2 regions of the Paenibacillus sp. FSL L8-0470 genome follow, and region 1 is predicted to be linked to the other one. Evidence: riboswitches for the same ligand, from Rfam matches in the RefSeq annotation. Region 1 holds a riboswitch; the other holds the start of a gene.

Region 1 (5,588 bases):
CGGTATGCTCGCCTTCTCTCCTGAGGTACAGGCCGGGTTAAGAAAGGCGCTGAGTTTCCTTCCTGGCTTCGGCACCGTCGTGGAGAACAGCCCCGGTGACCGGATCTATGTGCTGGGCAAACCCTATGATATTGCTCTGGGGGACGGAAGTCTGACCGTAGATGCCGTTCTCCTGCAAGAGCTTGGCGGGAGTATTACGCTTCGCGGCCGGAAAGTCCCTGAAGTCAGCGAATTTGAGGCAAATATCGGCGGCAACCGCTATACTTTCACCTCTTACATGCGTTCGTCCTCGGAGAGTGAGTGGTACGGCAGCTACAGTTCAACTCAACCGCTGCAACTGAAGAAGGATAATCTTCTAACCCTGCATCTGGTCGGCACAACCGTTGGTCCGTTACAGCTCACCGCTCCGAAGACAGCTGAGGAGCTCGGGGAACTCGGCGCAAGCGATATACAGCAGGATGTGCGGATTACTGCTTTTCCGGTGGACCTTGGCGGCGGGCTTGTCCGTGTCCAGTTATTGCCCACTCTGACGGCGGAATCCGGGCTGACTGTCCATGCTTACGGACTGGAGCCGCTGGTCCCTGGATCAGGTCTCTATATAGAGAACGCAGCAGGAGAAAAGGCGGCACTGGAGCAGCCTGAATCCATGTCCTATCCTTCCGACTTCCGGTTTCATGAGACTGCCGGGGCGGGCGCTTGGCCTTATACGGTCTTCATTCCTTATATTGAAGTTTCAGATCATGACGCTGTATCTGCAGAAGTAGAGATTCCGCTGCCTGATATCGGCCAGGAGCAAATGCTCCACACACGCGCGGAAATCGCGGGCTTTCCGGTAGAGTTCACCCGCATTGAACGTACCGGCGAGACGGCTGCCAGCGTCGATGTGAATGTGAATTTCAATGCCGCAAAGCTGCGGACGCTGAAGCATTTTCTTATTCGCTATCCGGGGCAGGCGGACAACAGCTCGTTCTCTTGGGTGAATATGGACCAGACCTACGGCGTGATGAAGACCCTCCATTTAGAAACAAAACCCGGGGAGGATAAGCTGCGTTTTAAGCTGTCCGAGCCGCATTTTCTGCTCAAAGGGCCGTGGCGCCTGCCGCTGAAGCTTGATAGCTAAGCAGAGTTGCTACTGGACAACTATGGAGCAGGCGTCTATAATACACCGTAAGAACACAGCAATACCTATAACTTCATAGTACCAGGGGTGCTGGAATTGGCCGGCTGAGATTGTATCCCACAAGATACTGACCCTTATACCTGATCTGGATAATGCCAGCGTAGGAATCGTCAATCGCTTACGGCCGTTTATGGCCCAAGCCACAACCTTGCGCAAGTAACTGGTGTCCCGATTCTCGGGGCACCTTTTTTGTATGGGACTATTCAGAATTTGGAAGACTAGGGTTGCTGGAAGGAGAGAAGAAGAGAAATGGGAGTCACAAAAGTATTAAAGCTCAGCCTCACCTGCATGCTGGTCTTTGCCATTGCCGGATGCGGCAATAGCAATGGGAACTCCGGGGGGAATGCGGCAGAGACTGCCGGGAACAGCACCGCTGCTCCTGAAACCACTGCCGGGGCAGCAACGGACGCTCCGAAGGAGCTGACCAAGGTCAAGGTCGCGCTGGACTGGACGCCGAATACGAATCATACCGGGCTTTATGCGGCAAAAGAGCTGGGCTATTACGAAGAGGAAGGGCTGGATGTTGAAATCGTGCAGCCGGGCGCTGCCGGTTCCGACACGATGGTTACCTCGGGCGAAGCCGCTTTTGGCATCAGTGCCCAAGAGGCACTGACGCTGGCCCGCCTGCAGAAGGTGCCGCTTGTGTCCATCGCCGCTATCATTCAGCATAATACCTCCGGGTTCGCTGCACCGAAAAACCGCAATATTAAGACACCGAAGGATTTCGAAGGCAAAACCTACGGCGGCTGGGGTTCCCCTGCCGAAGAAGCGGCCATGAAAGCCATTATGGACCCCGAAGGCGGAGATGTGAAAAAGGTGAAGCTGGTGAACATCGGTGAAGCGGACTTCTTCACCGCCGTGAAACGCGACATTGATTTTGCCTGGATCTTCTATGCCTGGACCGGGATTGAAGCGGAGCTGCGCGGAGAACCGCTCGACATGCTCTACCTCAAGGATTATGCACCCCAGCTCGATTACTACACGCCGGTACTGACTACGAGCGAGAAGGAAATTGCCGAACATCCGGAGCTGGTGAAGACTTTCCTTAAGGCTACCTCGAAAGGTTATCAATACGCCATTGATCAGCCGGAGGAAGCCGCAGCCATTCTTTCCAAAGCTGTTCCTGAGCTGGACCCCAAGCTGGTCCTGGCCAGCCAGAAATGGCTCAGCCCGAAATACAAGGATGATGCCGTCCGCTGGGGCGAGCAGAAGAGCGAGGTCTGGCAGGATTACGCCGACTGGATGTATGGCCTGAAGCTGCTCGATCAGCCGCTGGATGTTCCAAGCACATTTACGAATGAGTTTTTGCCAGCTAACTGATTAAGGATGAAGTGATTTAAACTGAGAGGATTGATATATTGTGGCCAATACATTGCTAAGCATTCAGGTAATTCCCAAAACTCCGAACAACGAGGATTCGATTCCTTACGTGGACAAAGCCATCGAAGTGATTCAGAAATCCGGTGTAAAACATCAGGTGAACCCGCTGGAGACCACGATGGAGGGCGACATCACCGAGCTGCTTGAGGTTGTGCGCCAGATGCATGAAGCGCTGATTGCCGCAGGCAGTCCGAGCGTCATCTCCCAGATCAAAATCGCCCATAACCCGAATGGAATCAGCATGGACAAACTGACGGAGAAATACCGGCCGTGAGATCGTATTGGAAACAGATTTGGCCGCCCCTTGTGGCGGTCGTCTTTTTTCTGGGGTTATGGCAAGTTTCGGTATCCCTGTTCCATATCGAGTCATGGATCCTTCCCAGCCCAAGCGATATCGCCCGGGAAACCTCGGGCAATGCTTCCGGCATTTGGGCACATACAGCGGCTACGCTGCGCCTTACCCTGATCGGCTTCCCCATCGGCACAGGCGTGGGTCTTATTGTTGCCCTGCTGCTGCATCTGCTGCCTTGGCTCAAGAGAGCTCTCTACCCGCTGCTCATTCTCAGTCAGAATGTGCCCTCGATTGCGCTCGCGCCGCTGCTGATTATCTGGTTCGGCTTCGGGCTGCTGCCGAAGGTTGTCCTGATTACACTTGTCTGCTTCTTCCCGGTTTCAGTCGCCGCCATGGGCGGCCTGATGCAAAGCGACCGGACCATGCTGAACTATATGAAGATGGCCGGCGCGAACAAATGGCAGATCTTCACCAAGCTGGAGCTTCCGGGCTCCCTGCCCGCCCTGTTCTCGGGGCTTAAAATTTCGGCCACCTACGCCGTAATGGGCGCTGTTGTCGCGGAATGGATCGGAGCTGACAAGGGCATCGGCTACTACATGCTGCTGCAAAAATCCGCTTACCGCACAGACCGCGTATTCGTCGCCATTGCCATCATCGTGCTGCTCAGTCTTGTGCTGTTCGCACTTATCGCGCTGCTGGAGAAATGGCTGGTGCGCTGGAAGCCGCGCAAAAGTTCCTAGAAAAGGAGGATGGCCGACAATGCCGCATATTACAGATAACCCGCCATCCGGCACTGAAGCAGCCGGCATTCCTGAAGCCAGGACCTTACCGCCTGCACTTGAGGTAAAAGGAATCTCCAAAACCTTCACCCACCGCCGCCGCGAAACCCGCGTGCTGGATAACGTATCCCTTACAGTGCGGCCGCAGGAATTCGTCTCGATTGTCGGACCCTCAGGCTGCGGAAAAAGCACTTTATTCCATATTATCGGGGGCCTGGAGCTGCCGGATGCCGGAACGGTAAGCATGAACGGCAACCTTGTTACAGGGCAGCGCGGAGAGATCAGCTACATGCCGCAGCAGCCCGCGCTGTTCCCTTGGCGAAGCATCGAGGACAACGTCCTGCTCGCCGGTGAGCTTAAGAGCGCGCCGCAGGCTGCGGCGCGGGAAACCGCCCGCCACTGGCTGGCCAAGGTCGGCCTTGGCGGCTTCGAGCGGGCCTACCCGCATATGCTGTCGGGCGGCATGCAGCAGCGGGCTGCCTTCCTGCGGGCGCTGCTCGCGCCGCAGGAGCTGATGCTGCTGGACGAGCCGTTCAGCGCGCTGGATGCGCTGACGCGCAGCGAAATGCAGCGCTGGCTGCTGGAGCTGTGGGAGGAGAACCGCCGCTCCGTGCTGTTCATCACCCACAACATCGAAGAAGCGCTGCTGCTCTCCAGCCGCATCTATGTGTTCTCTGGACGTCCCGGCTCCGTCCTGCATACGGTCGATGTCCCGTTTCCCCGGCCGCGCCGTGAGGAAATCGCCGATTCGCCGGAATTCCTCCAGCTCAAGCGCCAGCTGTCACAGTGGATGCGGGAAGAGCAGGCGAAGAGTTCCAAGTAGTCTTAAGCGATATCCGCTTAACAGCCTCTACAAAAGACCAGCCGCCCTATGAACCGGACGGCTGGTCTTATTAATATGTAGTTATTTCAAGATAACGGCACACGAATGCGCACTGATTCAGCAGCGCAGGGCTCAGCAACACAAACAAAAGGAAACTTGTCCGCTAATTTTATATAAAACCCACTTAATATTGATTTAGAGGGAATTACTACCTGTATTATTCAGTAATTAGGCCATTTTTCCATTTCTCAAGGAATTACCGGTAGTAAATCCCTCTGATTACCCATCATTCTGTCGGTGGCAAAATTAGCGGGACCCTTTCCCTTTAAGCTATAGGCATACATCGGCTCCACAAAGAGACTAATAGCCCCCTTCCCGCCGCTCCATATAGCATTCAGCCTTATCACAATTTATCCGTACATAACCAGTAACAATCCACCTGTAGCACGCCCGCCACAGCATTCGGGAATATCAAGAAATAATAAACGCCTAGATCCAGCCCTTCTCCTCAGCCAGCCGTACGGCTTCGATCCGGCTTTTCACTTCCAGCTTACCCAGAATTTCCGAGATGTAATTGCGGACTGTGCCATACGAGAGGTGCAAACTCCCGGCAATTTCACCAGCCGTCTGCCCTGCACCGGCCAGCCGCAGAATCTCCCGTTCACGGGAGGACAGCGGATTCTCTTCCCGCAGGCTGCCGAAGACCAGTTCCGGAGAGACCTCACGGTGTCCTTCCATGACGCGCCGGATCGCATCCGCCAGCTTGTCGACCGGCTCGTCCTTCAGCAGATAGCCCTGAATCCCGGCCTTCACGCCCCGTTCGAAATAGCCCGGCCGGGCAAAGGTCGTCAGGATAATGATCTTCGTCCGGCAGCCTTTGGCTTTCAGCAGCTCCGCAACCTCCAGCCCGCTCTTCAGCGGCATTTCGATGTCCATAAGACACACGTCCGGCTCCAGCCGCCCGATCAGCGCAAGGGCCTCTGCCCCGTCACCGGCCTCTCCGAGAACCTCAATGTCCTCCTCCAGGTCAAGCAGCGAGGCCATCGCCCCGCGCAGCAAACGCTGATCCTCGGCGATTACAATGCCTATCATGCCAATTCCCCCTCCTTATGTTCCTTGATAATCCTCGGAATT
Region 2 (5,588 bases), 2.7 Mb from region 1:
CTTTCCGCTGCCGGTATCCTTCTATACAAACGGGACGACTATCCCGCCGGGAACCGTACAATTTACTTTTAATGCAAGGATGCACCGCAGGATTGCCTCAGCTGTTCTCCCGTTTTACCGGAAGCTGGCCAGAAGCCGCAGCTACGCCGAAAGCTTTGCCGCTGCAATCCGGCGCAACGACAGGACCGCCGTTAACAAGCTGGTTCGCAGATTCGTTAAGGCAAGTTCACTGAAATCCGTCACGATAGAGGAGTATGGTGCCGCTCTATTGTTCAAGAGCAGCCTCAGCAAGTATCCTTACCGAAACCTGATGTTTCAGGAAGTGATGTAGAAAACGCAGACATAGCCATTTATAATTAATTTGTTCTGCAACTTTCTCCTCAACAATAACGTCAAAGGAGTTGATAATGGCCAAGCGGCCTACCCTACTATAGAGGTGGAATCTACATGAAACTGAAAAAAAGCGCTTTTGCAGTGATAACAACCGTATCACTTCTCTCCTTCTCACTGGGAGGACAGATGTTTGCTGCTGGCGGCAGCTTTAAAGATATTGACAATGTAGCCGGAAAGTCCAAGATCAACTCCCTGAAGGAACAAGGTCTCATTAAAGGCATCTCCGATACCCAGTTTCTGCCCGGTGCCAAAGTGACCACAGCACAAGGCGTGCAGTTTATCACTGGTGGGCTGCAACTCAGTCTGGCTGCCATTGATTTCAACAAGGCCCCTCTGGCCAGCGCTATATTCTCCAAGGTAAAAGACAAAGCCTGGTATGCGGAAGCTTTCGTCAACGCCCATTACAACCAGGTTGATATTCCTGCAGATATCGATCCTTCCAAGCTAATTACTAAGGAGATGTTCACCAACCTGCTCGTTCAGGGCGTGGAGAAGGTTGGCAATCTGCCACTGATCAACATTGTTCCTGCAGATATTGCTGACGAAGCTGCACTGGAGCCTTCCTACCAAGGCAGCATACAGCGTTCACTGAAATACAAGATCAACACGCTTGATGCAAATGGCAAGTTTAATCCGAAAAGTGAGCTTACCCGGGCCGAAGCGGCTATTATGCTGTACAATGCGCTGGAGTATCTGAATTCAGTCAATAATGCATCCACGCAGAACTAAATACTATTAACCGCGTCTCAGGCGCTCCCCCGCGCATCATGAGATGAACTAAATACAAGCAAAGGCAGTCCGTGTCCCCCCTGGACTGCCTTTGCTTGTTCCACGCAGCTTGGATACACTGCGACTCATAAAACCTCACCGCTCAGCCGGTTCAGAAACTGCAGAGCTCGCGGATTCTCCGTCTGCTCCAGTACCTGCTGCGGAGTTCCCTGTTCCAGGATCACACCGTTGTCCATCAGGATGATCCGGTCGGCCACATCGGCGGCAAACTTCATCTCATGGGTGACGATTACCATTGTCATGCCTTCAGCCGCAAGCTGTTTGATAACCTTCAGCACCTCGCCCACCAGCTCAGGGTCCAGCGCTGAAGTCGGCTCATCGAACAGCAGCACTTCGGGATCGACCGCCATCGCCCGGGCAATGGCCACACGCTGCTGCTGGCCGCCGGACAGCTGATGGGGATAAGCATCCGCTTTATCACTGAGGCCTACCTTGGCTAGCAGTTCTATTCCCCGCTTCCTGGCTTCCTCCTTGCTGCGTTTCTGTACAGTAACCTGCGCCTCCATTACATTGCCAAGCGCAGTCATATGCGGAAACAGGTTGTAGGACTGAAAAACCATCCCTGTTTTTTGACGGATGGCCATCAGTGTCTTATGAGGAATTTTCCTGTTTTGCGTAAATTCCAGGCTTAATTCCCCCAGCGACAGGCTACCCTGATCCGGTATTTCCAGCAGATTAAAACAGCGAAGGAGCGTTGTTTTGCCGGAGCCGGAGGGCCCGATAATCACCAGAACCTTGCCATGCTCCATGCTGAGCTCGATACCTTTTAACACCTGTAGCGAACCGAAGAATTTGTGCAGGCCGCGAATTTCAATCAAGTGATTTCCTCCTTATCTCGCCGAATAACGGTCAAACCGCTGTTCCAGGGCATTTTGCAGCGCGGACAGCACGGAGCAGAACAGCAGGTAGAATAATGCAGCCTCACTATAGAGCAGCAGCGGTTCGTAGGTGGTCGCCGTGATCTGCTGCGCTGTTTTGAACATCTCTACATACGTAATGCTTGCTGCCAGGGAGGTATCCTTTACGAGACTGATAAAAGAGTTCGACAAGGGCGGAACCGATACACGCGCCGCTTGAGGCAGAATAATCCGCCGCAGTGCCTGCCCCCGGCTCATTCCGACGGAAAAGGCAGCTTCCCATTGGCCTTTATGTATGGACAGGATGGCTGCCCGGACAATTTCCGAAGAATAGGCTCCAACACTGAGTGTAAAACCGATTACAGCGGCTATAAAAGGATCCAGCACAATCCCTGCCGCCGGAAGTCCATAAAAGATAATAAAGAGCTGCACCAGCAGCGGTGTCCCGCGGATTACCCAAACGTAGAACCGGGCGATCAGCTTCGGGATTCTCCATGAGGAGAGACGGAACAGCGCGGTAAAAACAGCTAGCAGCAATCCAAGAGCGAAGGAAACAAGCGCCAGCGGAAGGGTATAAGCCACCCCCGCTTTAAACAGGGGCAGCAGTGAATCCATGAAAATTCCAATTTTCCGGTCATCCATCGTTCAGACATCCTTTTTGGACACTCGGCTGCATCTTCGCACCAGTTCCATTTGTTATTTGGACACATCCGCCCCAAAGTAATTCTCCGATATTTTCAGATAGGTTCCATCGCTCTTCATTTCAGCCAGCGCATCGCTGACAGCATTAACCAGCTCTTCGTTTCCTTTGAGGAAAACTGCCGCACTCTGCGATCCCTCGGCCGTTTCATCCACCTGCTTGATCTTCGCATCGGGTTTTTGCTTCTTTAAGTCGAGATAGGACAAACCGTCATTTACAGTCGCATCAATCCGGCCCGAGGTCAGCAGGTCTATGGCCTGGTTGAAGCCATCCACAGCGACGATCTCCGCACCGTTCTCCCGGGCGATATCGGACAGGTTACTGGTCAGCGATTGACCTGCCTTCTTGCCTTTAAGGTCCGCGAAGGCTGTAATATCCTTGTTATCCTCGCGCACGATCAGCACACCCTTGGAGACGATATACGGCTCAGAGAAATCATATTTCACCTTGCGTTCATCCGTGATCGAAACCTCGTTGAATATCGTATCAAAACGTTTGGCATCCATGCCGGCAAACAGGCCATCCCATTGGGTCTCTACAAATTCGGGTTCCACCCCCAGCCGTTTCGTAATCTCCTTGGCAATCTCCACATCAAAACCGGTAAGCTTGCCCTCTGCATCATGAAAAGTAAACGGAGCATATGTCCCTTCCGTACCAATACGCAGCTTGCCACTCGCTTTAACAGCTTCCAGTGAGTTCTGCCCGGCCGGAGCCGCCGCTCCTTCTGTGGGCGCGGCAGTAGCCGCAGGCGCTGTATTGTTATTATTGCCGCATGCCCCTGCCGCAAGCAGGGTTAGCAGCAGCAGGATAGTCAGACTAAGCTTCTTCATCACATGATCCCCTTTCAAAATCCCTATATTTTCACTGCATGGACACTTGCTTATCTTGCCCAAAAGTACTGCCGCTTCATCAATTTTTTTACATCTTCAGTCCGGATATGGTATATTAATTAGCAATTGCAAATTCAATATTGACCTGTTATTTCACTAGGGGAGTCGGCCGACTGAGACGGAGCTTTAAGCTCCGGACCCTTGGAACCTGATCTGGATCATACCAGCGGAGGGAAGTGGAGCAGAATTGTTCAGCGGAGCCGCACTAAGCTAACTGACTGTGACGTTCAGACCCATTTATTTCCTCCGGAAATGAATGGGTCTTTCTTGTGTTTGCTGTTGCCGCCGATCAGACAAGTATCGTCAAACAAACTACGCCCGTAGGAGGTTTCCACATTCCAATATGCTCACTATAACCAACCTGGCTTATTCGTTTGCAGCGACTAGGAATCCGGTATTCTCCGGTCTTTCAATGACCGTCCGCCAAGGCGAATTCATTTCCGTTGTTGGAGCCAGCGGCTGCGGGAAAAGCACACTGTTCAAAATCATTGCCGGCCTGCTAGAGCCATCCGGGGGTGAAATAACCGTACATGGACGCTGCTCTCCTTCGACACGCCCGCGGCTTGGACAGATCGCTTATATGCCGCAGCAGGATCTGCTGCTGCCTTGGAGGACCGTGCTGGACAATTGCCTGCTTCCCTGGGAGCTGAAGCAGGACTCCAGCCGGCATGAGGCACTCGCCCGGATCCGCGGAATGCTGGACCGCTTTGGCCTTTCCGGCAAGGAAAATGCTTATCCGCAGGAGCTGTCCGGCGGGATGCGCCAGCGGGTCGCCCTGCTGCGCACACTAGCTGCAGGCAACGAACTGCTGCTGCTTGACGAGCCGTTTGGAGCGCTGGACGCGATCACCAAACGGGAGATGCACCGCTGGCTGCTGGAGCTGTGGGGCGGGCTCGATAAGTCCGTTCTGTTCATCACTCATGATCTTGAAGAAGCACTGCTGCTCAGCGACCGGATTTATTTGATGACCGGCGGCTCTGGCGGCGGACTGCAGGAGCTGATCGTCACTTTGCCAAGACCCAGACATTACAAAATGAATTATGAACCGCAGTTTGTTGCCCTGCGGGAGGATTTGGAGCGTAGATTGCATGAGAGCTCTATGGTATAAGAAACAGCTGCGGACTTATGGCCCCTTTCTACTGCTTGTGGGGCTGCTTATTGCGGCATGGGAGATCACAGCACAGCTGAACATGATCCCTTCATTTATTCTCCCGGCGCCAAGTGCAATCTGGACAGCGCTGATTGAAAAGCGGGGGCTGCTGTTCGGAGAGCATTTACCCGCCACGTTGCAGGAGACACTGACCGGGTTTGCCCTCTCGGTTGTTTGCGGAACACTGCTGGGTACCGGCATGCATATGTTCGCTCCGCTCGCCAAAGCACTTTATCCCATGCTGATTATCAGCCAGACCATTCCGCTGATCGCGCTCTCACCTATTTTTATTATGTGGTTCGGCTATACCCTGTGGGGCAAGGTTGCTGTCGTCTTTCTGACTGCCTTTTTCCCGGTTGTGGTAGCCGTCTATGACGGCCTGCGGCAAAGCGGCAGCCTGTACAGAGACCTGCTCCTGACGCTTGGGGCAAACCGCTGGCAGATTCTGCGCAAGACACAAATTCCGCTGGCGCTGCCCTCCTTTTTCTCCGGACTTAAGCTGTCCATCGTCTACTGTGTGATCGGAGCGACGATCGGGGAATGGCTGGGCGGCAGCCGGGGGCTTGGTTATTTCAGCCGCCGGATGGCCGGCAATCTGCAAAGTGCAGAAATGTTCGCCGCCGTTTTGCTGCTGTCCGCTTTGGGTGTAGCCTTGTTTCTCAGTATCGCTGTGCTCGAAAAACTCATTTTGCAGAAAAGAGGATTTTACCGATGACCCATCCTAAGCTGTATCGCAATCATTCCACACATAAGAAAATACACCGCCTTATTCCATACTTCTTCTTGTTATTGTGCCTGCTTACCCTCTT

What was found. A riboswitch is a leader RNA that binds a small molecule or an ion and turns the genes downstream of it on or off. The one in region 1 is predicted to bind thiamine pyrophosphate.
Region 2: it holds a riboswitch for thiamine pyrophosphate, as region 1 does, so the genes downstream of both, NST99_RS14350 (ABC transporter ATP-binding protein) here and NST99_RS02020 (ABC transporter substrate-binding protein) in region 1, are expected to answer to the same signal.

The regions. Positions count from the first base shown of each region.
Region 1 is NZ_JBBOZM010000001.1:426,906-432,493, reverse strand. It holds gene NST99_RS02025 (hypothetical protein) at 1-1,120, shown strand, start outside; TPP riboswitch at 1,194-1,304, shown strand; gene NST99_RS02020 (ABC transporter substrate-binding protein) at 1,430-2,500, shown strand; gene NST99_RS02015 (thiamine-binding protein) at 2,541-2,834, shown strand; gene NST99_RS02010 (ABC transporter permease) at 2,831-3,592, shown strand; gene NST99_RS02005 (ABC transporter ATP-binding protein) at 3,612-4,454, shown strand; gene NST99_RS02000 (response regulator transcription factor) at 4,944-5,546, opposite strand; gene NST99_RS01995 (sensor histidine kinase) at 5,543-5,588, opposite strand, start outside.
Region 2 is NZ_JBBOZM010000001.1:3,176,796-3,182,383, reverse strand. It holds gene NST99_RS14375 (hypothetical protein) at 1-331, shown strand, start outside; gene NST99_RS14370 (S-layer homology domain-containing protein) at 448-1,122, shown strand; gene NST99_RS14365 (amino acid ABC transporter ATP-binding protein) at 1,248-2,000, opposite strand; gene NST99_RS14360 (amino acid ABC transporter permease) at 2,013-2,681, opposite strand; gene NST99_RS14355 (amino acid ABC transporter substrate-binding protein) at 2,736-3,569, opposite strand; TPP riboswitch at 3,718-3,821, shown strand; gene NST99_RS14350 (ABC transporter ATP-binding protein) at 3,973-4,737, shown strand; gene NST99_RS14345 (ABC transporter permease) at 4,718-5,494, shown strand; gene NST99_RS14340 (ABC transporter substrate-binding protein) at 5,491-5,588, shown strand, end outside.